Regions from separate parts of the Parageobacillus caldoxylosilyticus genome, predicted to be linked through region 2. Evidence: riboswitches for the same ligand, from Rfam matches in the RefSeq annotation. Region 2 holds a riboswitch; each other region holds the start of a gene.
The links. A riboswitch is a leader RNA that binds a small molecule or an ion and turns the genes downstream of it on or off. The one in region 2 is predicted to bind S-adenosylmethionine.
Positions count from the first base shown of each region.

Region 1: another riboswitch for S-adenosylmethionine. It lies ahead of mtnK (S-methyl-5-thioribose kinase); the one in region 2 lies ahead of BV455_RS01195 (methionine ABC transporter ATP-binding protein).
Region 3: another riboswitch for S-adenosylmethionine. It lies ahead of BV455_RS11455 (methionine ABC transporter ATP-binding protein); the one in region 2 lies ahead of BV455_RS01195 (methionine ABC transporter ATP-binding protein).

Region 1 is NZ_CP040553.1:869,757-879,542, reverse strand. Features, by position in the region: gene BV455_RS04470 (PAS domain-containing sensor histidine kinase) at 1-1,201, shown strand, start outside; gene BV455_RS04465 (methylated-DNA--[protein]-cysteine S-methyltransferase) at 1,191-1,697, shown strand; gene BV455_RS04460 (ABC transporter permease) at 1,745-2,755, opposite strand; gene BV455_RS04455 (sugar ABC transporter ATP-binding protein) at 2,700-4,247, opposite strand; gene BV455_RS04450 (sugar ABC transporter substrate-binding protein) at 4,244-5,389, opposite strand; gene mtnA (S-methyl-5-thioribose-1-phosphate isomerase) at 5,376-6,446, opposite strand; gene mtnK (S-methyl-5-thioribose kinase) at 6,468-7,670, opposite strand; SAM riboswitch class I at 7,754-7,920, opposite strand; gene BV455_RS04435 (carbon-nitrogen family hydrolase) at 8,006-8,827, opposite strand; gene BV455_RS04430 (pyridoxal phosphate-dependent aminotransferase) at 8,924-9,786, shown strand, end outside.
Region 2 is NZ_CP040553.1:209,329-219,114, forward strand. Features, by position in the region: gene BV455_RS01140 (GNAT family N-acetyltransferase) at 1-452, opposite strand, end outside; gene BV455_RS01145 (phosphotransferase family protein) at 677-955, shown strand; gene BV455_RS01150 (hypothetical protein) at 972-1,109, shown strand; gene BV455_RS01155 (LamB/YcsF family protein) at 1,257-2,012, opposite strand; gene BV455_RS01160 (5-oxoprolinase subunit C family protein) at 2,002-2,982, opposite strand; gene pxpB (5-oxoprolinase subunit PxpB) at 2,975-3,664, opposite strand; gene BV455_RS01170 (IclR family transcriptional regulator) at 3,667-4,416, opposite strand; gene BV455_RS01175 (pyridoxamine 5'-phosphate oxidase family protein) at 4,518-5,066, opposite strand; gene pdxR (MocR-like pyridoxine biosynthesis transcription factor PdxR) at 5,173-6,567, shown strand; gene BV455_RS01185 (hypothetical protein) at 6,611-6,805, opposite strand; gene BV455_RS01190 (NAD(P)H-hydrate dehydratase) at 6,847-8,388, opposite strand; SAM riboswitch class I at 8,590-8,697, shown strand; gene BV455_RS01195 (methionine ABC transporter ATP-binding protein) at 8,848-9,786, shown strand, end outside.
Region 3 is NZ_CP040553.1:2,267,135-2,276,920, forward strand. Features, by position in the region: gene BV455_RS11445 (thioredoxin family protein) at 1-235, shown strand, start outside; gene BV455_RS11450 (SCP2 sterol-binding domain-containing protein) at 467-814, shown strand; SAM riboswitch class I at 1,295-1,403, shown strand; gene BV455_RS11455 (methionine ABC transporter ATP-binding protein) at 1,500-2,528, shown strand; gene BV455_RS11460 (methionine ABC transporter permease) at 2,518-3,186, shown strand; gene BV455_RS11465 (MetQ/NlpA family ABC transporter substrate-binding protein) at 3,203-4,042, shown strand; gene BV455_RS11470 (hypothetical protein) at 4,067-4,252, opposite strand; gene BV455_RS20395 (zinc ribbon domain-containing protein) at 4,640-4,909, shown strand; gene BV455_RS11480 (carboxymuconolactone decarboxylase family protein) at 4,943-5,305, shown strand; gene sufC (Fe-S cluster assembly ATPase SufC) at 5,595-6,374, shown strand; gene sufD (Fe-S cluster assembly protein SufD) at 6,392-7,705, shown strand; gene BV455_RS11495 (cysteine desulfurase) at 7,702-8,922, shown strand; gene sufU (Fe-S cluster assembly sulfur transfer protein SufU) at 8,912-9,349, shown strand; gene sufB (Fe-S cluster assembly protein SufB) at 9,379-9,786, shown strand, end outside.

The DNA.
Region 1 (9,786 bases), 660 kb from region 2:
AGAAATCCGCGATGAACTGACGTTTCATATGCCTAACGGAGAAGACAAGCAGCTGGAATTTACGATGAAAAAAGGGGCAATAGATGGATATCATTTGACGATTTTCCGCAACGTGACGGAACGAAGAAAAATAGAAAGGGAACTGCGCGAAAGCGAGCAAAAATTCCGCAGCATTTTTGACCATGCGATGGATGGAATATTGTTATGGGGCCAAGGGTATCGTATTTTGGACGTAAACCCGATTGCCTGCGAAATATTCCAAGCGGGGAAAGAACAACTGCTTCACCGGCCGATTACAGAATTTATACCGGAAAAGGCGCGCAAGCATTTCCGTAAGTTGATTCAACAAAGCGAGCGTGTTGGCGAAGCGTATGCCGAGGTCGACTTTTCCAATGATGGCAAGCAGAAAATTATCGAATTTGCACTCAAAAAGGAAATCATCCCTGGCGTTGGAATGATGATGCTCCGCGATATTACCGAAAGAAAGGAGATGGAGCTGCAGCTAAGAAAATCAGATACCTTGAATGTAGTGGGAGAACTGGCCGCAGGCATTGCTCATGAAATCCGCAATCCAATGACAGCGCTGAAAGGATTTATTCAGTTATTGCAAGGAAGCATTAAAGAAGATTATTCGATGTATTTTAACGTCATTATGTCTGAATTAAAACGGATTGAATCCATTATTACCGAATTTCTCGTTCTTGCCAAGCCACAGGCGATTCAATACCAGCAAAACGACATATGCAAAATCATGCAGGATACGATCGATTTAATCAACGTGCAAGCGATGATGCACAGCGTGCAGATTATCGCGGATTTCGCCCCGCAGCTCCCGCCTATTTATTGCGAGCCAAACCAACTAAAGCAAGTGTTTATCAATATATTAAAAAATGCGATTGAAGTGATGCCAAAAGGCGGAGATGTTACCGTTCGCATCCGGCAGAGCGACGACAACCACATTCGCATTTCCATTACTGACCAAGGATGCGGCATTCCGCAAGATAAAATTAAAAAGCTCGGCGAGCCGTTTTATACCACAAAAGAACGCGGTACTGGACTAGGATTGATGGTTAGCTATAAAATCATAGAGGAACACCAAGGAAAAATTGATGTAGAAAGCGAAGTTGGCGTCGGTACAACATTCCATATTACCCTCCCGATCAAAAGAGTAGAGAAAGAGGACGATCATGATGAAATTTGAATTCAGCATCTATCCATCTGATTTGCTCGGAAATATCTATGTCGTTTCCGACGGTGAAGCGATCGTCAGTGTCCAGCTGTTTGAGGAAGATTGGCGCGAGCTTTGCCAGCAATATGAAATGATAAAAAGCCGTTCTTCCTTATTAGAAAATGCTGTCTCACAGCTCGATGAATATTTTCGGGGCAGACGGAAAACGTTTAACCTGCCTTTGAAATGGAAAGGAACGGATTTTCAAGAACAAGTATGGCAGGCGCTTTGTGAAATTCCGTACGGAACGACGGTTAGCTACAGTGATATTGCGAGTAAAATCGGCCGCCCTAAAGCGGTGCGGGCGGTAGGACAAGCAAACCGAGCCAACGAGCTGGCCATTGTCGTTCCTTGCCATCGGGTGATCGGAAAAAACCGTGCGCTGACGGGATACGCTGGCTGCCGCATCGATGTCAAGGCGAAGCTGCTCAAGCTCGAGCAACGGTATAGTATGACAGAAAAAAACTAGAAGCTGCGGTCCGCTTCTAGTTTTTTATGCGCATGAATGAAACATTCCTATTTTTTTTGTATATGCGATAAAGCGAGCGCTCCTACTAAAATAACCCCTTTAATAATATCCTGAGCGTAATATGGAACGTTCATCATCGTCAATCCGTTGAGCAAAACCCCCATTAGAATCGAGCCAAACAGCGTGCCGATGACATTCGGCTTTCCGGCGCCAAATACAGAAAAGCCGATATATGCGGCCGCTACGCCGTCCATTAAAAAGGAAGCTCCGGCCGATACTTGCCCGGTTCCGATGCGAGAGGCGAGAACAATGCCGCCAAGCGCCGCGAAAAACCCGCTGATGACATATGCATACGTGCGATAGCGGTTGACAGGAATACCCGAAAGCCGTGCTGCTTCAAGATTTTCCCCCGTCATATAAAACAATCTCCCTGGTTTGGTGTACGTCAAAAACAAATGGGAAGCAATGACAATGATTAACATAAGCAAAACGGAAAACGGAATGCCGAACACTTCCCCTTGACCGATAAATAAAAAGGAAGGAATAAATTTGCCTGGCGCCGTTCCTCCGTCTGGAAGCGGCATGTCGTTGTAAATGGAAAATCCTTTCGTATATGTCAGCTGCACACCGTTAATCGCGTACATCGTTGCCAGTGTAGCCAATAAATCCGGCAATTTTAATTTCACAATTAATAACGAGTTTAACAAGCCGACGGCAATTCCCAGTAAAAGCGGAACAAGCAAAGTAACGAGAATTTCCTGGCGGTATAATACGAGCGCCGCGGCGCTGGCGATGGTTGCCAGGCTGACGGTCGAGCCGACGGATAAATCAAATCCATCGACAATAAGGGAAAACGTAATGCCAATCGCAACGAGCGTGACGATGGAAATCGAGCGCAAAATATCGCTGAAATTTTCGTACGTAAAAAAGCGGTCTTGCGTGATGCCAAAATAGGCGATGACAACGAGAATGGCAAGCAATGTGCCATGTTTATATAAAAATTCAAGAAGAGATGGCGCTTGCTTTTTCTTGGCGACCGAAACGGCTGGCTGTGCCATCCATCTCACCTCCGCTGCAGTAATAAATGAGTTGTTCATAGGTGATGTCATGGGCGGGCACGCGTTTGATCAGCTTGCCGTCCACCATGATGTAAATCGTATCGGCAATATCAAGCAGTTCTTGAAATTCGCTTGTTAAATACAAAATCGCTTTCCCTTCGTCGGCAAGGGAACGGATGATTGAAAATACTTCTTGCTTGGCGTTGATGTCAATTCCTTTTGTCGGTTCGTCAAAAATGAATATGCGCGCATCGGTTTTTAACCATTTCCCGATCACGACTTTTTGCTGGTTGCCGCCGCTTAATTGCCGCACGCTCGTCGACAGGAAAGGCGGATGAATTTGCAAGGAATCGACAAGCTGTTTGGCAACGGATGTTTCTTTTTTTTGCCGCACCCACAGCCATTTCGTTAATGAAGATAGTAGCCGGACGGTAAGATTGGTGCGAACTGGTTCCTGAAGAAAAAGTCCTTGTTTTCTCCGTTCTTCCGGAATTAAGCAAATGCCGGCCGCAATCGCCTCTTTTGGGGAAGCAAATGCATAACGTTTTCCGTCGATCCACCATTCGCCGGTTGTTTTGCTGCTGGCAATTAAACTTTCCGCCAGCTCCGTTTTTCCCGCTCCGACAAGTCCGGCGATGCCAACAATTTCCCCTTTATGAACGTAGAGGTCGACCGTTGTATTTGTTTTAGCGATATGAAGCTGTTTCACTTCAAAAAGACGATCATCCCCGTATGTGCGGGTTTCCCTTTGCGCCGTTGTGTAAGAGCGTCCTACCATATAGCGGATCATTTCTTCTAGAGAAAGAGAGGCAACATCGCCATGGTGGACGACGTTCCCATCGCGCAAAATCGTGACGCGGTCGCAAATTTCTTTAATTTCCTTTAATTTGTGAGAAATATAGATAAAGGAAACGCCTTGCGCTTTAAGTTCATTGATAATCGTAAACAGCCGCTTTGTTTCCGTCTCGCTCAGCGCGGCGGTCGGCTCATCCAAAATGATGTAGCGTGCTGAAGAAGACAGGACTTTTGCCAGAACAATCAGCTGTTTTTCATGCAGGGAACATTCGCGAATGAGTTTGGCCGGCGAAATCGACAGGCCGACTCGGCGCAACAGCTCTGCAGCCCGTTCTTTTTGTTGTTTCCATGAAAGCAGTGGCTTTTGTTTTGTCTTTGCGATCTCATCGGCGGCAATATTTTCATAGACAGTCAAGGCGGGAAAGAGAGCCGTATCGACTTCCTGAACCACTAAACCAATGCCCGCCTTTTTGGCATCAGCAGGCGAGGAAAACTGCTGCTCTTTCCCATCAATGGTAATCGTACCTTGATCAGGGGAAAGATCGCCTGCCAGAATTTTCATTAATGTGCTTTTGCCGGCGCCATTCATCCCTAAAAGGGCGTGAACTTCCCCAGGTTGAACATGGAGGCTCACGCCGTTTAATACGTTGATAGTTCCAAACGATTTATAAATATGATTCATATAAAGACCGCTCATTTGTTCTTCACCTGTGCTTCCAGCGTTTTCATCCAAGGGGAAACCGCCACATTCGACTGTCCCCATCCGGCGATGTATTGGTGAAGGTCTTTCATTGACACTTGTTGGTTAGGCAAATCGGATCGTTTGACTAAATGCGGTTCTAGCGAATAAATGTTTGGCGTTCTTTCCCCGGCGATTTTTTGATAAGCAAAGCGGACTTGAACGCGGCCGACTTCCGCCGGGTCTGTTGCGGTCGTAGCGACCCACGGGCTGTTTGGTTTTTGCATTATTTGCAAATCTTCATCGCTTAAATCGATGCCATATACTTTAATTTCATTGCGTCCTGCTTGCTCGATCGCTCGCGTTGCGCCTTTGGCAAATTCGTCCCAAGTCGCAAACACCGCATCAATATCGCCTTTATTCGGATATTTTTTCAAAATCGCTTCCATTTGCGTTTGCGTGTCCAAGGCGGTATTGGCGCTGGCTGTACCGAATTTCGCCACTTCTTTGATGTTCGGATAGCGTTTTTTAAACGCATCGTAAATCACATGGCGCCGCTCCATCGGTGTAAATCCGCCGACCCAAATCGTGACGATGTTTCCTTCGCCGTTTAAGTCTTCGGCCAACGTTTTTAACGTCTTCCAGGCGAGGCTGTAGTCGTCTTGGTCAATGACCGTTACGCCTGGGATGTTTAAATCGTTGTCAAACGCGACGACAGGAATGCCTTTCGCGACCGCCTTTTTCACCGGTCCTTCGAGCGCATCCGCCCGGCCATGGTCTAATAGAATCGCATCAACGTTTTGCGTAATCGCTGTTTCGACATAAGAAGCCATTTTCGTTAAATCGTTGTCCGCATTGTAAATTTGCACTTCGCCGCCAAATTTTTGCACTTGTTCTTTTACCCCGGCGATATATTGCGAAGAAAAGGTGCCAATCGACATTTGCATAATGGCGGCGATTTTAATCGGTTTCTTTAATTTATCAGGGATTTCTGCTTGTTCGGTTGCCGCCGCCGTCGTTTCGGCCGTTTTCTCAGCCGTGCCGTTTTCTTGTTTGGCCGGTTTCGGACTGACGGCATCTTGTTCGTTCATGCAGCCGCTAAGGATGACGATAGCGGAAAAAAGAAGTGCCAATAAATAGTTAAGTCTAAATCGCTTCATGCTGTTCCCCCTTTGCAAATAGTGCTGGAAGTTCCGTTTCATAATTGCCGCGAATGATGCCTTGTTCGGTAATGATAGCCGTAATGAGATGGTGCGGCGTAACGTCAAAGGCCGGATTATAGACGTTTACTCCTTCCGGGGCGATCGGCGTTCCGGCGATATGTGTCACTTCCTCTGGTTTGCGTTCCTCGATTGGAATTTCTTCTCCTGTTTTTGTCGCTAAATCGATCGTTGACAGCGGCGCGGCTACATAAAACGGAATGCCGAATGCTTTAGCCAGCAAGGCAAGGCCAAACGTGCCAATTTTATTGGCTGTATCGCCGTTGGCGGCAATGCGGTCGGCGCCGACGATGACGGCGGTAATGTTTTTCGCCTTGATCGTTTGTGCCGCCATATTATCGGTAATAAGCGTCACATCTACGCCAGCCTGCATTAATTCCCACGTCGTCAATCTTGCCCCTTGCAGGACAGGGCGTGTTTCCGACGCGTACACGTGCAGATTCATTCCTTTTTCTTTCGCCAAATAAAACGGGGCAAGCGCCGTGCCGTAACGGGCGGTGGCGATCGATCCGGCGTTGCAAATCGTTAAAATGCGGTCGCCGTTTTGAAACAAGGAAAGCGCATGTTCCCCGATTCGCCGGCAAACGTCCTCATCTTCAATTTGAATACGAATCGCTTCATGGACGAGCGTTGTTTTTGCTTCATTGACAGAGGAAGCATGGGCGATGCTGGCAACAAGGCGGTCCAGCGCCCAAAACAGATTGACTGCTGTTGGCCGGGCGCTTGCTAAGTAGTCACGGTCTTTTTGCAACTGTTTTTTAAAATGTTCCAGTGATTCTGTTTCATATTGCTGGGCGGCAAGCGCGAGGCCGTAAGCGGCGGCAATGCCGATTGCCGGGGCGCCGCGCACTTTCAGCGACGCAATCGCCTCCCAAACGTCTTCAATATTTTCCAATCGCAAATATTCCGTCACTAACGGCAGCTTTTGTTGATTTAAAATCGTAATATGCGTGTCGTTCCATTCTACAGAGCGTGGGATTGCGAATGGTTCTGCCATATGGTTCTTCCTTTCATTGTGTTAATTCGTTGGTGCTAGCACTGTTTGTGCGAAAAGAGAACGAATTTCTTTGATGCTAGATAATGTTTCACGTCGCAAGATAAGGCTTCTGCCAAGGCGAAGCGCGTGGCGTTTTGCTTGCAAACGTTCCTCTTTATTTTCGATGCCGTCCAGGTCGGCGACATGTGCCAAGCCAATTGTGCGGCGGATCACTTCGCAGCCGGCAAAGCCGATCGCATCGACAAAGGTATGATGCAGCACCTCTTCTAATAGTCCTTTCGTTTTCGCATACGGTTCGACATTGTGCGTATGCCAAAGTTCAGAAAAGACGGTTGTAAATACTTTCCATGTGTTGTCAATATGAGCAAATAACGGCTCTTGCTGCGATTCTGGGCGGGACAACGCATTTAACAGCAAGTTTGCGAAAAACTGGCCGATGTCAAATCCAAATGGACCGTAAAACGCAAACTCTGGATCAATGATTTTCGTTTCTTTGTCGCTGGCGAAAATGCTGCCTGTGTGCAAGTCACCGTGAATGAGCGCATCCCCTTCGGTTAAAAACTTGCGCTTTAATTTGGCAACCTCTAAGTGAAGTTTGTCATCGTTCCAAAGCGATTCGACATCGTCGCGCAGTTCTTCTTCAAAGTTGTTCGTTTCATGATTAAAAAACGGATCGGTAAATACAAGATCTTCCGTGATTTTGCACAGTTCCGGATTGACAAAGCTTTGCGCCAGCTGTTTTTTTTCTTGCTGATTCATGCCGAAATCCGACGTGTAAAATAACGTTTTTGCGATAAATTCGCCGATATGCTGAGATAGAAGCGGATATGTTTTCCCTTCAATCAAGCCTTTGCGGGCAATTTGCAAACGCGACAAGTCTTCCATCACGGTAATGGCTAAAGATTCATCGGAATAGTAAACTTTTGGTACATATTGCGGCGCATAGCCGGCAAATGTGCGCAGCGCATTGCTTTCGATTACCGCGCGTTTTAAGGTGAGCGGCCAGCTTTCCCCAACGACTTTCGCATATGGAAGGGCTTGTTTGATGATAATCCCTTTTTTCGCTTCTTTATCGACGATGCGGAAAACGAGATTAAGGTTACCGTCCCCGATTTCCCGGCAGACAAGCGGCGCTCCTTCGCGGAAGAGGCCGAGGCGCACGGCTAAAGAAATGGCTCCTTGTTCTGTTAATGGTTCATAAACGGATGAATGTGAGATCGACATTGGAATAAAATCCCCCTTCAGCAAATAAATTAAAAAGCCTCTTTCTGCATAGAAAGAGGCTTGAAGATTCCAAGTCTTCGCACCTCTTATCTTCCAGAAAGAACAAGTCTTTCTGTTGGACTTAGCACCGTGCCCTGCGGAAGATGAAACTTCCGGCGCCGAAAAAAACGTGCGCCCTATCTCACGATAGTATTACGGTCGGTTGCTGGGCTTCATTGGGCCAATTCCCTCAGCCAACTCTTGATAAGAGTATTTTCAGTATATTCATTTTTCGAATTTTTGCTTATGTTAGAAAATATTTGTGCGTTTGATTCGAATCATACACGCTGACGAATTCATTTGTCAATACTTTTTTTAAAATTTTTTTCTGCCGTCTGATAATATTCGGGACGGCGATCGGCAAAAATCGGGATGCGCGCCCGCACTTCCTGCACTTTTTGCAAATCGATTTGCGCGGTGAGTGCGCAAGGCTCCTCGCCCGCCTCGGCAATGATTTCTCCCCATGGATCGATGATCATGGAATGGCCGGCAAACACGTTGTTCGGGTCGCTGCCGGCGCGGTTGCAAGCGACGACATAGCATTGATTTTCAATGGCGCGCGCCGCAAGCAGCGTGCGCCAATGGGCAAGGCGGGGGAGCGGCCACTGGGCAACGACAAACAGCACTTCCGCCCCCTGGACCGCATGGACGCGGATCCATTCCGGAAAGCGGATGTCATAGCAAATGACACCGGCGCATAAGGTGTTTTCGAGCGTAAATAAACCGGTATCCTCCCCAGGCTGGAGGTAAAGATGCTCATCCATCAACTGAAAGAGGTGCAGTTTGCTGTATTCGCCAACGACCGTGCCGTTTCGGTCGACGACATACATCGTGTTTGTCACGCCTTTTGCCGTTTTTTTGGCGACTGAACCGGCGACAAGATGGACGCGGTACGATTTTGCCAGTTTTGTCATGAACGTTTTCGCGCGTTCGCCATTTTCATCGGCGATTTCATCGAGACGAGTTAAGTCATAGCCAGTCGTCCATAGTTCAGGAAGAACGATGACATCCGGACGTTCTTTTGCAATTTTTTCTATTTCTCTTTCTACAACCTGTTCGTTTTCGTGCGGACTGCCGAAGACAATATCCAGCTGCAGGCAGGCAATTTTTAATGTCATTCGTGTTCACCTCGAAAAAATTTACTTTACATTTTGATTTTTACGATATATGATGTTGCACTAGAATTTCAAGAAATTTTTGAGAAGGTGTTAAGCATGACAAAACAATTTCCGTTATCCGACCTGTTAGAAGGGCTTCCAAAGCAGTTTTTCGCCTCATTAGTCGCGAAAGTAGCCAAAAAAATCGCGGAAGGATACGATGTCATCAATTTAGGACAAGGAAATCCGGATCAGCCGACACCGCCGCATATCGTCGAAGCGATGCAAAAGGCGGTGGCAAACCCGAAATATCACAAATATTCGCCGTTTCAAGGGTATTCTTTTTTGAAACAGGCGGTTGCCGAGTTTTACGAACGGGAATACGGCGTGACCGTTGACCCCGAAAAAGAAGTCGCCATTTTGTTCGGCGGTAAAGCGGGGCTTGTCGAGATTCCGCAATGCCTCGTGAATCCTGGTGATATCGTGCTCGTTCCTGACCCGGGGTATCCTGACTATTGGTCGGGGATTGCGCTGGCGCGTGCAAAAATGGTGATGATGCCATTGCGTGCCGAACATGGGTTTTTGCCTGATTATAGTGACATTCCTCGCCATATTGCAGAAAAAGCTAAACTTATGTTTTTAAATTATCCAAATAATCCAACCGGAGCGACTGCTTCGCAGGAATTTTTCGAGGAAACGGTGTCGTTTGCCGCCAAGCGCGGGATTTGCGTCGTCCATGATTTTGCTTACGGTGCGATTGGCTTTGATGGAAAAAAACCGGTTAGCTTCCTTCAGGCAGAAGGGGCAAAAGACATCGGCGTGGAAATTTATACGTTTTCGAAAACGTATAATATGGCGGGCTGGCGCGTCGCATTTGCCGTCGGCAATGAAAGCGTGATTGCGGCGATTAATTTGCTTCAGGACCATTTATACGTCAGCCTGTTTGGCGCGATTCAAGAAGCGGCAGCAACCGCCCTTCT
Region 2 (9,786 bases):
TCGCTCCTTTGCGCCGGACGCAGCACACCTCGTTGGGAGGCAGGCCTTTTCACTCGTTTCAGCACATAAATCCGCTGTTTCATCTGAACATGGACACGGCGGCGCTGAAGCTTGGCGATCTTTTCCGCGAGCGCCGTAACCAGCCATTTTTCGCCGATCACCCCCGGGATATTCGGGTAGCTTTCGTAGAGCTTTTTCGCGACTTCCTCTATTTCTTCCGGCACAAACGGCAACGATTTTGACAAAATAAGCTGGCTCGGATGGGTTTGCAACAGGACAAGCGCCAGCCCGCCATCTTTGTTCACTGTTCCCATATACAACGGCTTCTGTTCCGGCTTCCTATTCATAATTACACCTAGCGGCAAATTGTTTTCCCCTTCATGCTGTTCTAAAAATGGCAATACATCCTGTTTGAACAAGGAGAAGTCGGTGTACTGGCGGAATTCGATCATTTTTACCGCTCCTTCTGTGTATCTAATTTGAATTTTCATAACCGTTTTGCAATTTTTGTAGTATCATTATAACATGGAAACAAACGGATGCACTGTTTTTTCTGTGCAAAAGAGGACTTTTCCAGTCACTATGGAAATAACCGATAATGAAACAGGAGAAGAAGCATGCAGCCCATTCCAATTCATGAGATCCCCGAAGACATTCATGACGATGTAGGAACCATATGAAAAAGCGGCCAGCGCCGTGTCCGCCCACACTTATTCACGGGGATTTTACGATTGATAACGTTCTTGTTCGCGACAGAAATATTGTCGGTGTCATCGATTGGAGCGGCGGCGCTTTCGGAGATCCAAGGTACGATGCGGCATTGGCCATCCGTCCGAAGCGAAGCGCGTTTCAACATGAAGCGGACGTCATCGTGTTTTTTGAAGGATACGGGCAAAAACCGATCACCAAAGATGAATATGAATACTTCGCAAACGGATTATACGAATTTTTCTAAAGAAAGGAGCATGAGAATGATCATCCGTCCATTATCAAGCAACGAATCGCCTCCAATGCCGCTGCTGTTAGTGGCTGATCCATCGAAACAACTCGTTCTTGATTACATACGCAAAATGTATTTGTCTTTCAGCAAGGAACGATTGCCAGATTGATAGAAAAAAACGCTGATGACGCGCATCCATCAACTTTCCGCTCTCATTATATGGGCGGTGGCAGCGCATCTGATCGTAAATTGATGAAAAAATTAATCTCTCCCCACTTGCATTTTGTTGAAGTGGGGCCTCCTTTGCTTTCTTCCTCTAGTTTATCGAACAGACGCCCACACCTTCTTGTCGCAGCGCTTCATATAACCGCTTCGCAAACAGCACCGCTTTCTTGCCGTCGCCGTGAATGCATACCGTTTCTGCTTCGATCGGAACGTCGATGCCTTGCAAAGAGCGGACGCGTTTTTCTTTCACCATCGTCAGCACTTGCTGGACCGCTTCCTGTTCATCGACAATCAACGCGCGCGGATCGCTACGCGGTGTAAGCGATCCATCGTTCTGATACGTTCGGTCGGCGAACACCTCGTTTGCCGTGCGCAAGCCAAATTTCTTTCCAGCGCGAATCAGTTCGCTTCCGGCAAGTCCGTATAAGATTAAGGCCGGATCGACATCGTACACCGCTTTGGCGATCGCCTCGGCCAACGCCGCGTCCTTAGCCGCCATGTTGTAAAGCGCGCCGTGCGGCTTAACGTGCGACATCGTTCCTCCTTCCGCTTTTACAAATGCGGCGAGCGCCCCGATTTGATAAACGACATACGCATACGCTTCCTCTGGAGTGACTGCTATATTGCGCCGGCCAAATCCGAGCAAGTCCGGAAACCCCGGGTGAGCGCCGATCGCCACTTTCCGTTCCAACGCCATCTGCACCGTTTTTCGCATCACAAGCGGATCGCCGGCATGAAAGCCGCAAGCGACATTGACCGAAGTGACGTATTGCAAAATCTCTTTTTCTTCGCCAAGACGATAAATGCCGAAACTTTCGCCGAAATCGCAATTTAAATCAATGCGCATAACCCATTTCCCTCCATTTTTGCTGAATGATGATTTTCCATCTTTTTAGTTGCCGCTCCCGTTCAACATATAACCGCTGTGCTTCTTGCCAAGATACTTTTTGAAATTGAATGAGATCACCTGGCCGCGCCTGCGCTAAAATCGGCAAATCCGCCGCAATGACTTGGGCAATCCGCGGATACCCGCCTGTCGTTTGGCAATCGGCCATCAATACAATCGGCTGGCCGAATGCGGGCACTTGCACCGTTCCAAACGCAACCGCTTCCGAAATCATCTCGGTATTATCTTTTCGCCTAAGCACTTGTCCTTGCAGACGGTAGCCCATGCGGTCCGACTGGGGCGTTACTTCATAAGCGAGAGAAAAAAATTGTGCGCGGCTTTCGGCAGTAAACGTGCTGTACTCCGGTCCTGCTGCGGCACGAATTACTTTCTTCTTTCCATCTATGTAATTTCTGGCGGAAAAGGCGATGCCCCAACGGATTGGAATGTTTGGCACAGCCATCGCCCGCGAACGCAGCGATAATATATCGCCTTTTTGCAACGGTTTTCCATGTAAGCCACCAATTGCTGCTTGCACATATGTCGAACGGCTGTTCATCACGAGCGGAAGGTCCAATCCGCCGGCAAACGCGATATAGCCGCGATATCCCTTTTGACACGCTCCGATGGCCAGCACATCGCCGCGCCGCACGGTGAGCGGCCTCCACATCGATACAGGCCGTTCGTTTAACGTACAGAAAAATTCCCCTCCGCAAATGGCGATGACGGCGTCTGTTGCAAAACGCAGCGTTGGGCCGTTCATCGTCATTTCCAACACCGCTTCGTTCTCATCATTGCCAACGAGAAGATTGGCAAGGCGGCTGGCCAGCGAATCCATCGCTCCGCCGGCCGGCACCCCGGCTTTGCGGTAGCCGACGCGTCCTTGATCTTGCACGGTTGTAAAAAATCCGCTATGGATGATTTCAATCATGCTGATCGCTCCACATTCGATATTCGTCTTCGGTAATCGGACGGAATTGCACTATATCCCCCGCTCTAAGCAGACTCGGCTCGTCATGCTCCGGGCGGAATAAAGCAAGCGGCGTTCTCCCGATGATTTGCCATCCGCCCGGCGTCGCCAACGGATACACCCCGGTCTGGCTGCCGGCAATCCCGACAGACCCGGCAGGAACGCGTGTCCTTGGTGTGGCGCGGCGCGGTGTCGCAATTTTAGGCGACAGTCCGCCTAAATAGGCAAAACCGGGAGAAAAGCCAATCATATAAACGCGATAGCGCCCTTGCGCATGAATGGCAATGACTTCTTCTTCCGTCATCCCGTGAAAGCGGGCGACTTCTTCTAAATCAGGACCAAACTCTCCACCGTAACAAACAGGAATGACAACGGTTCGTGATGGCGGCGCTTCCACCTGTTCGACACGCTCGAGCTCTGTTCGAAGCCACTCGCACATTTCCTCGTAGTTTCCAACGACAAGCGGATCGTAATACACCGTCACTGAGGAAAATGTTGGGACAATATCAAAAATCCCATCCTTTTTCTGTTGTTCTAAAAAAACGGCGACACGATGAACGTAGTCATTCACTGCTTCATCTACTTTCGTGGAAAAACGAATCGTCACCGCATATTCACTTAACGGAAACATCATATAATCCATTGTCATCCCTTCCTTGAAAAACCGAGCTGGGTGGAAATTTGCTGGGCAGCCTGCTTTAGCATTGGAACCATTCGTTCGATCGCTTCCGGTGAAAACCGATGTTCCGGGCCAGCGACACTTAATCCTGCTGCCGCTTTTCCTTCATGATTGAAAATCGGCACCGCAATCGCGGCTGAATAATCTTCTAATTCCGAATAACTGACCGTATATTGCCGCTTTCGGTCTTGTTCAATCCTATCCCGCAATGTGTCCCGCTGGACAATTGTATTTTTTGCAATCTTCACCAACTGAACACGGTCGATGTAGCGCTGTTGTTCATCTCGTTCCATAAACGTAAGCAAGATGCGAGGACACGCCCCGGCGTATAACGGAGCACGCCGCCCGACTTTCGTATACACGCGCACCGGTTCCGATGTATCGACTTTCTCAATATAAATTGCTTCATCGCCGTCACGAATGACTAAATTGACTGCTTCCTTCGTGTCTTCTTTCAGCTGCTGCATAATCGGAAGCGCGATTTGCCGGAGATCTAGCCGTTCCGCAACGAGCATGCCAAACGACAACAATGTTAAACCGAGCTGATAATAATCATTAGTTTTGTGTAAAAAACCGAGCTCTACTAACGATTGCGCCATCCGATAGACCGACGTTTTTGGCATTTGCAATAATTCGACCATTTCCTGCAGCGTAAGCCGCTCATGGTCAATGAACAGTTTTAATATTTCCATCGTTTTAACGACTGTTTTATTCATCTTGCTCTCCTTTTGTTCCATATAATGAAACATATATTCCATAAAATGAATGGTATATTCATTATAATAAAAATAAACAAAATTTTCTATCTATCATTTCATCAAAAAATCCTGCCGGCATCGTCCCGCACGGTTCTTCCTTTATAAAACCAGCGATCTTCCTCTAACGGTTTTTCTTTCGCTGTAATAAGGTTAGGAATGATTTTGATGACAACGGCGGCGCTGCCCATGGATGAACGGTATGACGCCACATGTTGCTGTGACAACGGACGGTGAAAATAGCCGGGCACATATTTGCCAAGCAGCTGCCTAAGCGCATCGGTCGCTTCGTCTAAATCGGAAACAATCTCGGCTTTGCCAAACAACATAACACTCATATAAGCGGTGCTTGTTTTGGCTGGCACTGGATGCACCATTGTCCCTATATGTTCACTAACGGTAAAGCAAACGCGCGGATTGCGCTGGATGATATCGATTTTTCTCCCTTCTTCCGCTCCATGGACATATACACAACCGTTCCACCATACGAAATTCAGCGGCACGACATACGGCTCACCACCATCTGCCAGACCTAAAAAGCCGGTCAACGCTTCCTGTAAAAACCGGTTGATTTTTTGCTCGTCTTTGCACCCCAACATGTCTCTTCTCATCCATTTCTCCTCCTTCATGGTGATATAATTGAATCATAGAGAAAAACTGACCTGATGAACAGGGACAGAATGCAAGAAAAAAGAAGGGTCAGAGGAGGAAAATGTAGTGGAATTGCAGCCCATTCTCGATCCAACAAACCGTACACCGCTTTACATGCAGGTGTATACGTATATAAAAGAGGAAATTGCAAACGGCCATCTCCAAAAAGGAAGCAAACTCCCATCGATTCGCGCGCTTTCCCAACATTTAGCCATCAGCAAAAATACCGTCGAAGCCGCATACCAGCAGCTTCTTGCCGAAGGATATATCGAAAGCAAACCGCGCGTAGGGTTTATTGTCAAAGAACTGGAAGAGCCTCTCCAATCATTTGTTTTCCAACCAGATGTACTCGTGAAGGCTCCGAAAAGCAAGCAAATTCGCTATAACTTTCGCTACGGTCATATTGACCTTGCCCATTTTCCAATGAAAACATGGCGGAAATGTCTTCTTGCAGCGATGGATTCGGAGCAAAGTGAATTACTATGGTATGGCGATCGTCAAGGAGATATCGGCTTGCGCGAGGAAATTCAACACTATTTGTACTACACACGCGGCATTCGCTGTTCGGCTGAGCAAATCGTTATTGGCTCTGGCACGCCACAACTGATTGGCGTCTTATGCCAGCTGTTCGATTTTCGTCACGATGCGGTCGCTTTAGAAAATCCTTGTTATGATGTCATTCGCACCGTGTTTCAAAATCACCATTTTTCTATTCTCCCAATTGAACTGGAAGAAGATGGGCTAAACATCGACCAGCTGCAAACAACAAACGCCAAACTTGTCTATGTCACCCCCTCCCACCAATTGCCGCTTGGGATGGTGCTGCCGATCGGCAAGCGGCAAAAGCTGCTGAAATGGACGCAACAGTCTAACGGATTGATAATCGAAGACGATTACGATAGCGAATTCCGCTACGGGAGCAAACCAGTCCCTGCGTTAAAAGCGCTCGATACGGAAGATCGCGTCATTTACGTCGGCACGTTTTCGAAAGTGTTTACTCCTGCCATCCGCACAAGCTTTGTGGTGTTGCCGCAAAGTTTGCTGGCGCGGTTTCATGAACGCTGTGCCAACTATCATCAAACCGTCCCTATTATCATTCAAAAAGCGCTCGCCCGATTTATGCGTGAAGGCCATTTTGAACGCCATATCCGCCGCATGCGCACCATCTACGCAAAAAAACGGCAAGCGCTCATCGAAGCGATTCGCGAATACTTCGGTGATCAAGCAACGATCATCGGTGACAAAGCGGGACTCCATCTTCTTGTAAAAATAAAAGACAAAAACGCCAACGAACTGGTGCAAAAAGCAGAAAAAGCGGGCATTTTCGTCTATTCGGCAGCGAAATATTGGTTTGGAAACGATGGAACACCGCCTTCTTATATTTTGCTAGGCTTTGGAGGGATGAGCGAGGAGGGCATCCGCGCCGGAATTCGCGAACTAAAACGGGTATGGGAGATTTGAGCTACTCCCTACGATAAAAAGAAAAGCGATGCGCTTCTATACTCTAGCGCATCGCTTCTTTACGCAGAAACCATATCCCAATGGCGAATAAAATTGCCCCTGCCGAGCGATACATACGAATCGCTTCGGATAAGATAATATGATAAGTATCCGCGTCCGCATGTCCCCCGCTTTCGCGAAGCCAATGATTGGCGTATGCTTCGCCAAGGTCAACACTCCCCCCAAAGCAAAAAAGCACCGATTCCCATCATTACATGTCCCACCACCATCTCCCATTTTTCACCCCATATCCCCCCTTTGTTTCTCCTGCACATACGAAAGCACTGCCGGAATTGCTTCGATCAAATCGCCAGCGAGCACATCCCATTGTGAATGGCTGCGTGCTACAAGCATATCGGCGGTTTTTCCATGAACCCAGACAGCATTGCTAATGGCTTCTTGTACAGAATGATGCTGCATAAGAAACGCGGAAACCATACCCGTCAGCACATCGCCGCTTCCGCCTTTCGCCAAGGCTGGATTTCCGGTCGTGTTGACGTATTGCGAACCGTCTGGCGTTGTCACAATCGTATAAGGTCCTTTCAACACGACGTAGATACCGTACTCCATCGCTAGACGCTTCGATGTGCCAAACCGATCACCTTCGATGTCACGGATCGATAGATTGAGCATGCGCGCCATTTCTCCGGGATGCGGGGTGACCACCGTTGCTGCTTTTCGTTCATGGATCAGCGCGGCGTACTCGTTCCAGAAAAACAGCGCATCCGCGTCAATAACAAGCGGCACTGGCTTCTGCACGATGTTGGAAACAAGTTCGCGGACACCATCCGTACGGCCAAGCCCCGGACCGATGGCGATCGCATCGATATCAAGCGCCGATACATCCATGGCGCCGGAAAACGCCCCGTCCCGCGCCGGGCAAGGATAGTACATCGCTTCCGGAACACGGTTGGCGACAACGGAATAAATGTCATCCGGCACCGCCATCGTCAATAATCCCGCTCCGCTTCGCAGCGCCGCTTTGGCTGTTAACGTAATCGCTCCTGTCATCGCGCGAGAACCGCCAACAACCAACAATTTTCCATGTGTTCCTTTATGAGACGATCGTTTTCGTTTTGGCAGCGTCCGCACGACGTCGTCCTCTTTCCATACAAAGCGGGGCGCGGCATTCCGCTTGACGGCAAGCGGCGGAATGCCGATATCGATAAGGAGCAGTTCACCGTAATAATCTGCTGTCGGAAAAGTATACGCCCCTAATTTCGGGCATTGAATCGTGATCGTGACATCGGCGCGAACCGCTGTTTCTGCCTCTCCCCCATCCGCTGGCGTTCCGCTTGGGATATCGATCGCATAGACAATAGCGCGGGAGCGGTTGACAAGCTCAATGATCTCTTTATACGGCGGACGCACCTCCCCTTTGATGCCAATGCCAAGCAAGGCGTCAATGATGACATCGTATTGTAAAATGTGCGTGGCAAACGCTTGTTCATTTCCCGCATATGGTTTCCAGTCATATCCGGAACGCTCATACACCTCAAGCGCCGTTTTCGCCGCCCCTTTTATCTTTTCTTTCGGCGGAATAAGCCATAAATCAGCATCATATCCGTAGCTTTTCAACATTCTTGCGACGACAAATCCGTCACCGCCGTTATTCCCTGTTCCCGCTAGCACCGCTACCCGGGCCGAACGGGGAATGCGTTCGCGCAGCACATGAAACAGCGACTGCCCGGCGTTTTCCATTAAGGAATCGGCGCTGATGCCGATTTGTTCAATTGTGTCGCGGTCGATTTCGTACATTTCTGCGGCTGTAACGATATGCATTCTGCTCACCTCACCTATTAAATATGTATTTTGTCCCGTTTCATTAATTTGTTCTCCACGAAAGAGGAAAACACCTGCGAAAAAATTTTTTTGCGGTATAACAATGATGTAAGCGTTGTCTTATCCCGTCATCGCCAAAACCAATATTGACAACCGGCTTTTTTGGAATTATGATGAATGTAAAAATTGCATACAACGAACCGCTTATCAAGAGTGACCGAGGGAACAGGCCCAATGACGTCCGGCAACCTCCCTTTTAGGGAACGGTGCCAATTCCTGCAGAATGGCTTTCATTCTGAAAGATAAGTCGGGTAATTTACATACCGATGCCTCTTTCTGAATGAAAGGGGCGTTTTTGTTTTTTCAGCTCCAGGAAAAACAAAGAAGCAACACTTCTTAATATACAATAGTTTTTCAGAATTACTAAAACTCCGCAAATAGATCGGGAGGGAAGAAGTGATGATTGAAATAAAAAATGTAACAAAAATCTATTCCACGAAAAAAAAGCAAGTTGTCGGCGTCGACAACGTATCCTTAACCATTCAAGACGGGGAGATCTTTGGAATTATCGGCTATAGCGGCGCCGGCAAAAGCTCGTTGCTGCGCTGCTTAAATCTTTTGGAACGCCCAACATCTGGCCAAGTCATCATCGATGGTGTCGATTTAACGACATTGAACAACAAACAGCTGCGGCAAGCCCGTTTAAAAATCGGCATGATTTTTCAGCACTTTTATCTTGTCAGCTCCAAAACAGTGTTTGAAAATGTCGCCTTTGCCTTAAAAGCGGCAAAAAAGCCAAAAGAAGAAATTGAAAAAAGAGTCAATGAATTGCTTGAAATGGTCGGGCTTTCCGATAAACGGGACGCGTATCCTTTCCAGCTAAGCGGCGGGCAAAAGCAGCGGGTTGGCATCGCGCGGGCGCTTGCCAACGACCCGACCGTCCTCTTGTGCGACGAAGCAACATCGGCACTCGACCCAAGTACAACGAAATCGATTTTGGCGCTGTTGAAAAAAATCAACCGTGAACTTGGCATTACGATTGTGCTGATTACGCATGAAATGGAAGTGGTCAAGGATATATGCGACCGCGTCGCCGTCATGCAAAACGGGAAAATCATCGAATTAGGAACCGTATATGACATTTTTACAAATCCGAAAGAAGAACTAACGAAGTCCTTTATCAACAGTGTATTGCGGTTTGAACTCCCTGATCATCTGCTGCAGAAGCGGACAGGAACGATTGTCAAGATCCAATTCAAAGGGAAGACCGCCGAGGAAGCGATTGTTTCTGATATGCTGCAATCCTTTAAAGTAAAAGGCAATATTTTGCATGGAAAAATCGAGTATATCCAAGAGATGCCGCTTGGAATTTTTGTCATGGAGCTGACCGGCGAACCG
Region 3 (9,786 bases), 1.9 Mb from region 2:
CACTTGTCAGCTTGCCAAACGGATGCTGGAAGTAGTCGAGGAATTGTTTCCGTTTCTTCCGTTTTACCAGACGGATATTAATTATATACCGAAGCGGGCGGTTGCATGGAAAATTGAAAGCGTTCCATGCCTTCTTTTATTTCAACGTGGTAATATCGTCAAAAAGTGGTATGCGTTTCATTCTGTTCCTTATTTGCATGAAACAATAAAAGAGATGTTGCCGAACAGCCATTAGATTTTTTGAATCCAAAGATAGACTAGTTCATCGACGATTTGTGAACGATTCCCCTCCCCCATGATGTGTTTGGCGCTCGCGTTGAAAACAGCAGTTATTTTGCCTCCATTTGACATATTTCTTGGGAAATGACGGGAATTTTGTTCTTTTTCTAAATGATTTGTCGAGCTTTTTCTAAAGGATTATTTTCGCTCATATGGAAATAAATGAAACAAAGGGGAGGCGGATAAAATGAATATGCGTGAACTAGTCAGCCAACTTGCCGAACGAATGCAAACATTAAATCATCTATTGCCGATTTTACCGGAAGAAGAGCTGTACGTTCGCTTTGAGTGCGAAACGGAAACAGCAGTCGTGGCCATTTCAAAACATCAAATCAGCCCAAAAGCGGAAGTAGACGAGCGTCGGGTATTAACGGTGCGCGGGTCAAAAGAAGCATTGGAATCGCTATTAAGCGGAAGGATGAAATTGCAGCAGCAAATTCGCCTGAAAGAAGTGTGTATTTCCGGAAGTTTCCGGCATATGTTATTGTTGGAGTCATTGCTTCACTTAGCCAAGCCATATCGATATGTTTGTTAAATAATGTTTCACATAATTTCCTATGCAAAAAATTCATAGGCGCAGAAAATAGTGCTGCCATTCAGAAAAAACTTTGATTACAAGAAGCGGAGAGGCTGCCCAGTGCAATCCCGCAATTGATTTTCCTAACACGGTGCTAATTCCAGGAACCTAGACGGCTCGAAAAGATCAAAAACATGTCCCCCTTCTCTCCCTGACAAGAGAGAGTTTTTATTACAAATCAAGGGGGGAACAGAGGATTTGGTCGTCTGTTGGGATTGGAAAACATCAATGAATGAATTGAGGATTTAGGGCAGACCATTGCCGCTGCGACGTGGATTACTTTGAATATTTCCGTTTCATCATAAAAGTAAGATTGCCGAAAAATATGGGAGAAAAATTTTTTTTGTTGACATGATTCGACATAAGATGATACAATCACATTCGTAAATTAATTTGTAATTAATTGAAGATTTGTAATTGAATAATATGATTGTTGCGCTCTTATCAAGAGAGGTGGAGGGATGTGCCCAATGAAGCCCGGCAACCGTCAGCATATACGCTGAAATGGTGCCAATTCACACAAAGCATCTGCTTTGGGAGATAAGAGACGGAATGGTAATGATTACCTTTCTGTTCTCTTCGAGCAGAAAGGTTTTCTTTTTGGAACGAGCCGCCTGCTAGATGAAGGAAGGTGAAAATGTGCATGATTACGTTGGAAAATGTGACAAAAATATATGAAGCGGCAAGCGGGTCGATCACCGCAGTCGACAATGTTTCTTTGCAAATTAAGGAAGGGGAAATTTTTGGAATTATCGGATATAGCGGCGCGGGGAAAAGCTCGCTCATCCGTCTTCTTAACGGATTGGAAAAACCGACAAGCGGTAAAGTCATTGTTGCCGGACGGGATATGGCTAATATTAAAGGAAAAGAATTGCGAAAGGCTCGCCAGGAAATCGGGATGATTTTCCAGCATTTTAATTTATTATGGTCAAGAACCGTTCATGAAAATATTGCATTTCCTTTAGAAATTGCTGGTATTCCGAAAGAAACGCGGAAAAAGCGGGTCGATGAGCTAATTCAGCTTGTCGGGCTGCAAGGAAGAGAACATGCTTACCCGTCACAGCTGAGCGGCGGGCAAAAGCAGCGCGTTGGCATCGCGCGTGCGTTAGCAAACAATCCAAAAGTGTTATTGTGCGATGAGGCGACATCCGCGCTAGACCCGCAGACAACCGATTCCATTTTGGAGCTTTTGGTGGATATTAATAAACGTTTAGGATTGACGATCGTATTAATTACCCATGAAATGCATGTGATTCGTAAAATTTGCGATCGCGTCGCAGTGATGGAGAACGGAAAAATTGTCGAGCAAGGCGAAGTGCTGCAAGTGTTCCGGCAGCCAAAACAAGAGATTACGAAACGGTTTGTGCAACAGGTTGTTGAACCGGAGGAAACAAAAGAAACGATTACCCATCTGCTCGATAAATATCCGAACGGAACGGTTATCCAATTGACGTTCGTCGGAGAGGCTGCGGAACAGCCGCTGATTGCCAATGTTGTGCGTCAGTTTCAAGTGGATGCAAATATTTTACAAGGGAAAATTTCACAAACTCATCAAGGCGCCTACGGTGTGCTGTTTGTTCATATGGATGGGGAAAAAGAGGAAGTGGCCCGCGCGATCGATTATATTCGCCAGCAGCAAGTGGCAGTGGAGGTGATTACGGATGCTCGCTAACCTCTTGCCGAACGTAGAATGGGATATGATTTGGGCGGCTACGGTTGAGACGCTTTATATGACAGGCGTCGCCGTTGTGGCGACATTTATATTGGGAACGATTCTTGGACTGCTTTTATTTTTAACGTCAAAGGGAAACCTCTGGGAGAACCGCCTGGTGAATATGATCATTGCTGCTATTGTTAATGTTTTCCGTTCCATTCCATTTATTATCTTAATTATTTTGTTAATCCCGTTTACGAAATTCGTTGTCGGAACAATGCTTGGCGCCAACGCGGCATTGCCGGCTTTGATTATCGGAGCAGCGCCATTTTACGCGAGAATGGTGGAAATTGCGCTCCGTGAAATTGATAAAGGCGTCATTGAAGCCGCGAAAGCGATGGGGGCATCGACGGCAACGATTATTTGGAAAGTGCTGCTTCCAGAGTCACTGCCTGCGCTTGTGTCTGGAATTACTGTAACGGCGATTGCTTTAGTCGGATATACGGCGATGGCAGGGGTTGTTGGTGCCGGCGGTCTTGGAAACTTAGCCTATTTAGAAGGATTCCAGCGCAGTCATAACGATGTCACGTTTGTCGCTACCGTTCTAGTTTTAGTAATTGTCTTTGTCATTCAGTTTATTGGTGACTTTGTCACTTCCAAAATAGATAAACGATAAAAAGGGGGAAATCGATATGAAAAAATGGATTAGTGCATTATTTGCCGTCGTTCTTGTGTTGGCATTGGCAGCATGCGGAGGCAATAACAACGCTGATGGTGGCAAAAAAGAAGGGAAATTAACAAAATTAGTCGTTGGAGCTTCCAATGTTCCGCATGCCGAAATTTTAGAAAAAGCAAAACCAATTTTAAAAGAAAAAGGCATTGATTTAAAAATTGTTACATTCCAAGATTATGTATTGCCAAACAAAGCGTTGGCGGATAAAGAAATTGACGCGAACTATTTCCAACACATTCCGTATTTAGAAGCGCAGAAAAAAGAACACGGATATGACTTTGTCAACGCTGGCGGCATTCATATTGAGCCAATCGGCGTTTATTCGAAAAAATATAAAAGCCTTGAAGAATTGCCAGACGGTGCGACGATCATCATGAGCAACTCGGTTGCCGACCATGGCCGCATTTTATCGATGCTGCAAGAAAAAGGATTGATTAAGTTAAAAGACGGCGTGGACAAAACAAAAGCAACAGTGAAAGACATTGTCGAGAATCCGAAACATTTAAAATTTAAAACAGATGTTGATGCGGGAATGCTGCCGCAAATTTATAAAAACGGCGAAGGCGATGCGGTCGTGATTAACGCGAACTATGCGCTAGATGCTGGCTTGGACCCTGCAAAAGACCCGATTGCTGTCGAGTCGCCGAAAAACAACCCATATGTCAATATTATCGCTGTACGTAAAGGCGATGAAAACCGCAAAGAAATTAAAACGCTTGTCGAAGTGTTGCAGTCGAAAGAAATTCAAGACTTTATTAAAAAAGAATATAAAGGCGCTGTCATTCCAGCGGCACAATAAAATAACGGAAGCGATTCGCTTCCGTTATTTCTTTTTTGGCAGCTTTTCGAGAATGGCGATCAGCAGCGTAATGATCAAAGAGCATTGAAGCGAAATAACGATGGTAACAATATCGGTTGGTTGAGCGTCTTCCAACAATGCCCCTACCAAGAAAAATAACAAGATAGAGATGATAATCATCATGAGGAACATGGAAATCCATTTTCCCATTTGTTTCCCTTCCATTCGTCTATATTTTAATTCCTTTTTCCTTCATGAGAACACCCGCCGGAAGCCCACGGCTTTAGCTGTGGGAGGAAGGCGGATTTTTCTTATTTTCAATATATACTGAATTATTTATTCAATATAAGTATAATGAATTTAGAAAAGCAGGTGAATGAAGAATGCTCTGCACTCTCAAGATAAAATTAGCGCCAACCCCTGAACAATTTCCATGCGTTGCTGGAAACGATGAAACGGTTTAACCAAGCTTGCAACTATATTAGCGAGATTGCTTTTCGCTCCAGAACCTTTTCCAAAACGAAAATCCATCGGCTTTGCTACTAGCAACAGCGTCGTCAACACTCTTCTCGGTCTTTTTATCAGTTGAGAAAGTTTATGGAGTATAAAGCAGCGATCGCTGACGTTCGGGTGGTATTGGTTCATCCGAAGAATACTTCCCGCACCTGTCCGATTTGCGGACATGTTGCCAAAGAAACAGGCCGTCAAGGGATCAGTTTTGTTGTCGCGCTTGTGGGTACGCTGCCCCTGCCGACAACGTGGCTGCGGAAAATATCCGCAGGGCTGCGGTCAACCAGCCGAACGCGGCAGCCAATTAGGCTAGCTGCAAGCCCAAGGTTTAGCCGTTGGGTAGTTGACGCATACTAACACCGATATAATTATGGAAAGAGGTGTTAAGGAGTGAACCAGCAACAACATACGTCGGTTGAAGCGGCTCTTCGCCATTATAAAGAGGGAATTGGCGTGTTTACGCAGAAACTCCCCGAAATTGCTAGCAGCTTCAATGCTTTCACCGAAGCTTGTTTTGAAGCCGGCGCGTTATCAAAAAAAGAAAAACAGCTTATTGCTTTGGGAATCAGCCTTGCTACGCAAGATGAATATTGCACGATTTACCATACGAAAGGCTGTTTAGACGAAGGGGCTTCGGAACAAGAAATTTTAGAAGCGTGTGGGGTAGCGGCTGCATTTGCCGGCGGCGCGGCGATGAGCCAAGCGGTAACGCTAGTACAAGAATGCATTCGTGAATTATCTCAAACCCATTAAAAGACTCCGACATAGGAGTCTTTTTTATAGCGTCTGAAAAATTTGTTAGTGACGTAAATTTTTCCGATCTAAGTTGATGGCACGCAAATAATACGCTGTTCGTGTAAAATAATACGCAATTGCCATTATAATAATTTTCACTATGAACATAGTGAGATTGTGCCCAAAAGGTTGCTAATACTTTTCATTTGTTATAAGATTGTAATGAGAATAAAATGAGAATGAAAGGCAAGAAAATCAGTGGTACACTGATATATACAATTTTCAGCGAAAATTGGAGGTATTCTGCATGGCAGTGTTGACGATCAAAGATCTTCACGTATCGGTAGAAGGAAAAGAAATTTTAAAAGGCGTGAATCTGGAAGTAAAAGGCGGAGAAATTCACGCAATCATGGGTCCGAACGGGACAGGAAAATCGACGTTATCGTCCGCGATTATGGGACATCCAAAATATGAAGTAACACAAGGCAGCATTACATTGGACGGGCAAAACGTGCTAGAAATGGAAGTGGATGAAAGAGCGCGCGCTGGGCTGTTTTTGGCGATGCAATATCCAAGCGAAATTAGCGGGGTAACGAACGCTGATTTTCTGCGTGCCGCCATTAATGCCCGTCTTGGCGAAGGCAATGAAATTTCATTAATGAAGTTTATCCGCAAGTTGGATGAAAAAATGGCGTTCTTGGAAATGAATCCAGATATGGCGCATCGTTATTTGAACGAAGGATTCTCGGGCGGGGAGAAAAAACGCAACGAAATTTTACAATTAATGATGCTCGAGCCGAAAATCGCGATTTTGGACGAGATTGACTCCGGTCTTGACATTGACGCGTTAAAAATTGTTGCCAAAGGCATTAATGAAATGCGCAGCAGCGAATTTGGCTGTCTGATCATTACGCACTATCAGCGCTTATTAAACTACATTACACCGGATTATGTGCATGTCATGATGCAAGGGCGCATTGTGAAATCCGGCGGCCCAGAACTGGCACAACGTCTTGAGGCGGAAGGATACGATTGGATTAAAAAAGAACTTGGCATCGAAGACGAAACGGTTGAGCAAGAAGCGTAAGCGTTAGGAGGAGTATTATGACGACAGAAACAAAAATACCATTCGACCAACAATATGTGCGCGCGTTTTCTAGCGGGCGCGGTGAACCGGACTGGCTGTTACAGCTTCGCTTACAAGCTCTTGCCAAAGCAGAAGAGCTGCCGCTGCCGAATCCGGATAAAACGAAAATCGACAAATGGAATTTCACCCAATTTGCCAATCATGTTGTTGAAAGCGCGCCATATGCTTCGTTAGACGAATTGCCTGAGCCGGTAAAAGCGCTGATTGAAGCAGGAGAGGAAACAAAAAACCTATATGTGCAGCGCGACCATACTCCTGCGTATCTATCTTTATCGGATGACTTGAGAGCAAAAGGAGTCATTTTCACCGATATTTTCACCGCGGCGCGCGAACATGGAGAGCTGCTGCAAAAATATTTGATGAAAGACGGCGTCAAAGTAGACGAACATCGTTTAACAGCATTGCATGCGGCGTTGTTAAATGGAGGCGTGTTTGTCTACGTGCCGAAAAATGTCGAAGTCGATGTTCCGCTGCAAACGGTATATATTCAAGAAAACGATGATATCGCGTTATTTAATCATGTCATTGTCGTTGCGGAAGATAATAGCCGTGTTATTTATGTGGAAAACTATATTTCCACGAAAGAAACGAGCAGAGCGGTTGTCAATATTGTCGCTGAAGTGTTTGCCAATACAAACGCCCGCGTATTTTTTGCTGCTGTCGATAACTTGGCAAAAGGAGTTACAACGTACGTCAATCGCCGTGGCACTGCGGCACGCGATGGCCGCATTGAATGGGCGCTCGGTTTAATGAACGACGGCGATACAGTTTCCGAAAACATCACCCGCCTAATTGGCGACGGTTCATTTGGCGATACGAAAACGGTTGTTGTCAGCCGCGGGGAGCAAGTGCAAAACTTTACGACGAGCGTCGTGCACTACGGAAAACATACGGAAGGCTACATTTTAAAACACGGAGTGGTGAGAGACAGCGCGACATCGATTTTTAACGGCATTGGAAAAATTGAACACGGCGCTTCGAAATCGAACGCCCAACAAGAATCGCGCGTCTTGATGCTAAGTGAAAAAGCGCGCGGCGATGCCAACCCGATTTTATTGATCGATGAAGATGATGTAATGGCAGGTCACGCGGCATCAGTCGGCCGAGTGGATCCAATACAGTTATACTATTTAATGAGCCGCGGTATTCCAAGACATGAAGCAGAACGCCTCATTATTCACGGATTTTTAGCTCCGGTTGTTGAGGCGATCCCAATTGAAAGCGTGAAAAAACAATTGATTGAAGTTATTGAAAGGAAAGTTCAATCATGAATGTAAAAGAGATACGGAAACTGTTTCCTATTTTAGACCAAGAAGTGAACGGCAAGCCGCTCGTATACCTTGACAATGCCGCGACGTCGCAAAAACCGCTTCCTGTCATTGAGGCGCTCGATCAATATTACCGTCAGTACAATTCCAATGTCCATCGCGGCGTGCATACGCTTGGTACAAAGGCGACAGATGCGTACGAAGGGGCGCGGGAAAAAGTGCGGCGATTTATTAACGCGAAGTCCACACAAGAAATCATTTTTACAAGAGGGACGACAGCGGCGTTAAATATCGTTGCCGCCAGCTATGGCCGCGCCAATTTGCAGGAAGGCGATGAAATTGTCATTACGTATATGGAGCACCATAGCAATTTGATTCCGTGGCAGCAGGCAGCCAAACAGACAGGGGCCACATTAAAATACATTCCGCTTCAAGCGGATGGAACCATCGATATAAAAAATGTAGAAGCAACGGTGACGGCAAACACGAAAATCGTTGCTGTTGCCCACGTGTCCAACGTGTTAGGAACGATTAACCCAATCAAAGATATTGCGCGAATCGCCCATCAACATGGGGCGGTTGTTGTGGTGGACGCCGCGCAAAGCGCCCCGCATATGAAAATTGACGTTCAAGATCTTGATTGTGATTTTCTAGCGTTTTCTGGGCATAAAATGTGCGGTCCGACCGGAATTGGCGTATTATATGGTAAAAGAGATTTATTAGAGCGGATGGAGCCGGTGGAATTTGGCGGGGAAATGATTGATTTTGTTGAATTGTATGATTCGACATGGAAAGAGCTTCCTTGGAAATTCGAAGGAGGCACGCCGATTATTGCCGGAGCAATCGGCTTAGGCGCGGCGATTGATTTCCTTGAAGATGTCGGATTAGATCATATTGCCGCCCATGAGCATGAACTGGCGCAATATGCGTTAGAACGAATGTCTGCTATAGACGGGCTGACCATTTATGGTCCGAAACAACGCGGCGGATTGGTTACGTTTAATATAGACGGCGTTCATCCGCACGATGTAGCAACCGTTCTTGATGCGGAAGGCATCGCTGTCCGCGCCGGCCACCATTGCGCGCAGCCGTTGATGAAATGGCTGAATGTAACCGCGACAGCGCGGGCAAGTTTTTACCTCTACAATACAAAAGAGGAAATTGATCAGCTTGTCGTTGCATTACAGAAAACGAAGGAGTATTTTGGTCATGTCTTTTAATAATCCTTTAGATCAGCTTTATCGCCAAGTCATTATGGATCATTATAAAAATCCGAGAAATCGTGGTGTTCTAGAAGGAAACAGCGTCGATATCAATATGAATAACCCGACCTGCGGTGACCGTATTCATTTAACGATGAAAGTAGAAGACGGGAAAATTGCCGATGTGAAATTTGAGGGAGAAGGCTGTTCGATTTCGATGTCGTCGGCGTCGATGATGACACAGGCGATTAAAGGAAAAACAGTGGAAGAAGCATTAAAGCTAGCCCATATCTTTTCCAATATGATGCAGGGGAAAGAATATGATGGCTCGGTCGACTTGGGCGATATCGAAGCGCTGCAAGGCGTTTCCAAGTTTCCGGCCCGCATTAAATGCGCTACGTTAGCGTGGAAGGCAATGGAAAAAGGATTGCATCAGCATCATTAATGGCAAGGAAAAAAGGAGGGTGAAAGCGCATGGCAAAGAAAGCGCCAGAAATCGGCGAATATAAGTATGGGTTCGTCGATAAAGACGTATCGGTATTCCGTGCGGAGCGCGGATTGACACGGGAAGTGGTCGAAGAAATCTCCCGTATGAAAAATGAACCGCAATGGATGCTGGAATTCCGCTTAAAAGCGTTAGATATTTTCTATAGCAAACCAATGCCGCAATGGGGTGGCGATTTATCGAGCTTAGATTTTGACGAAATTACGTATTACGTAAAACCAACAGAAAAATCGGGCCGTTCTTGGGATGAAGTGCCGGCGGAAATTAAAGCAACGTTCGATAAGCTGGGGATTCCTGAAGCTGAACAAAAATATTTAGCCGGCGTATCGGCGCAATATGAATCAGAAGTGGTATACCACAATATGAAAGAAGATTTG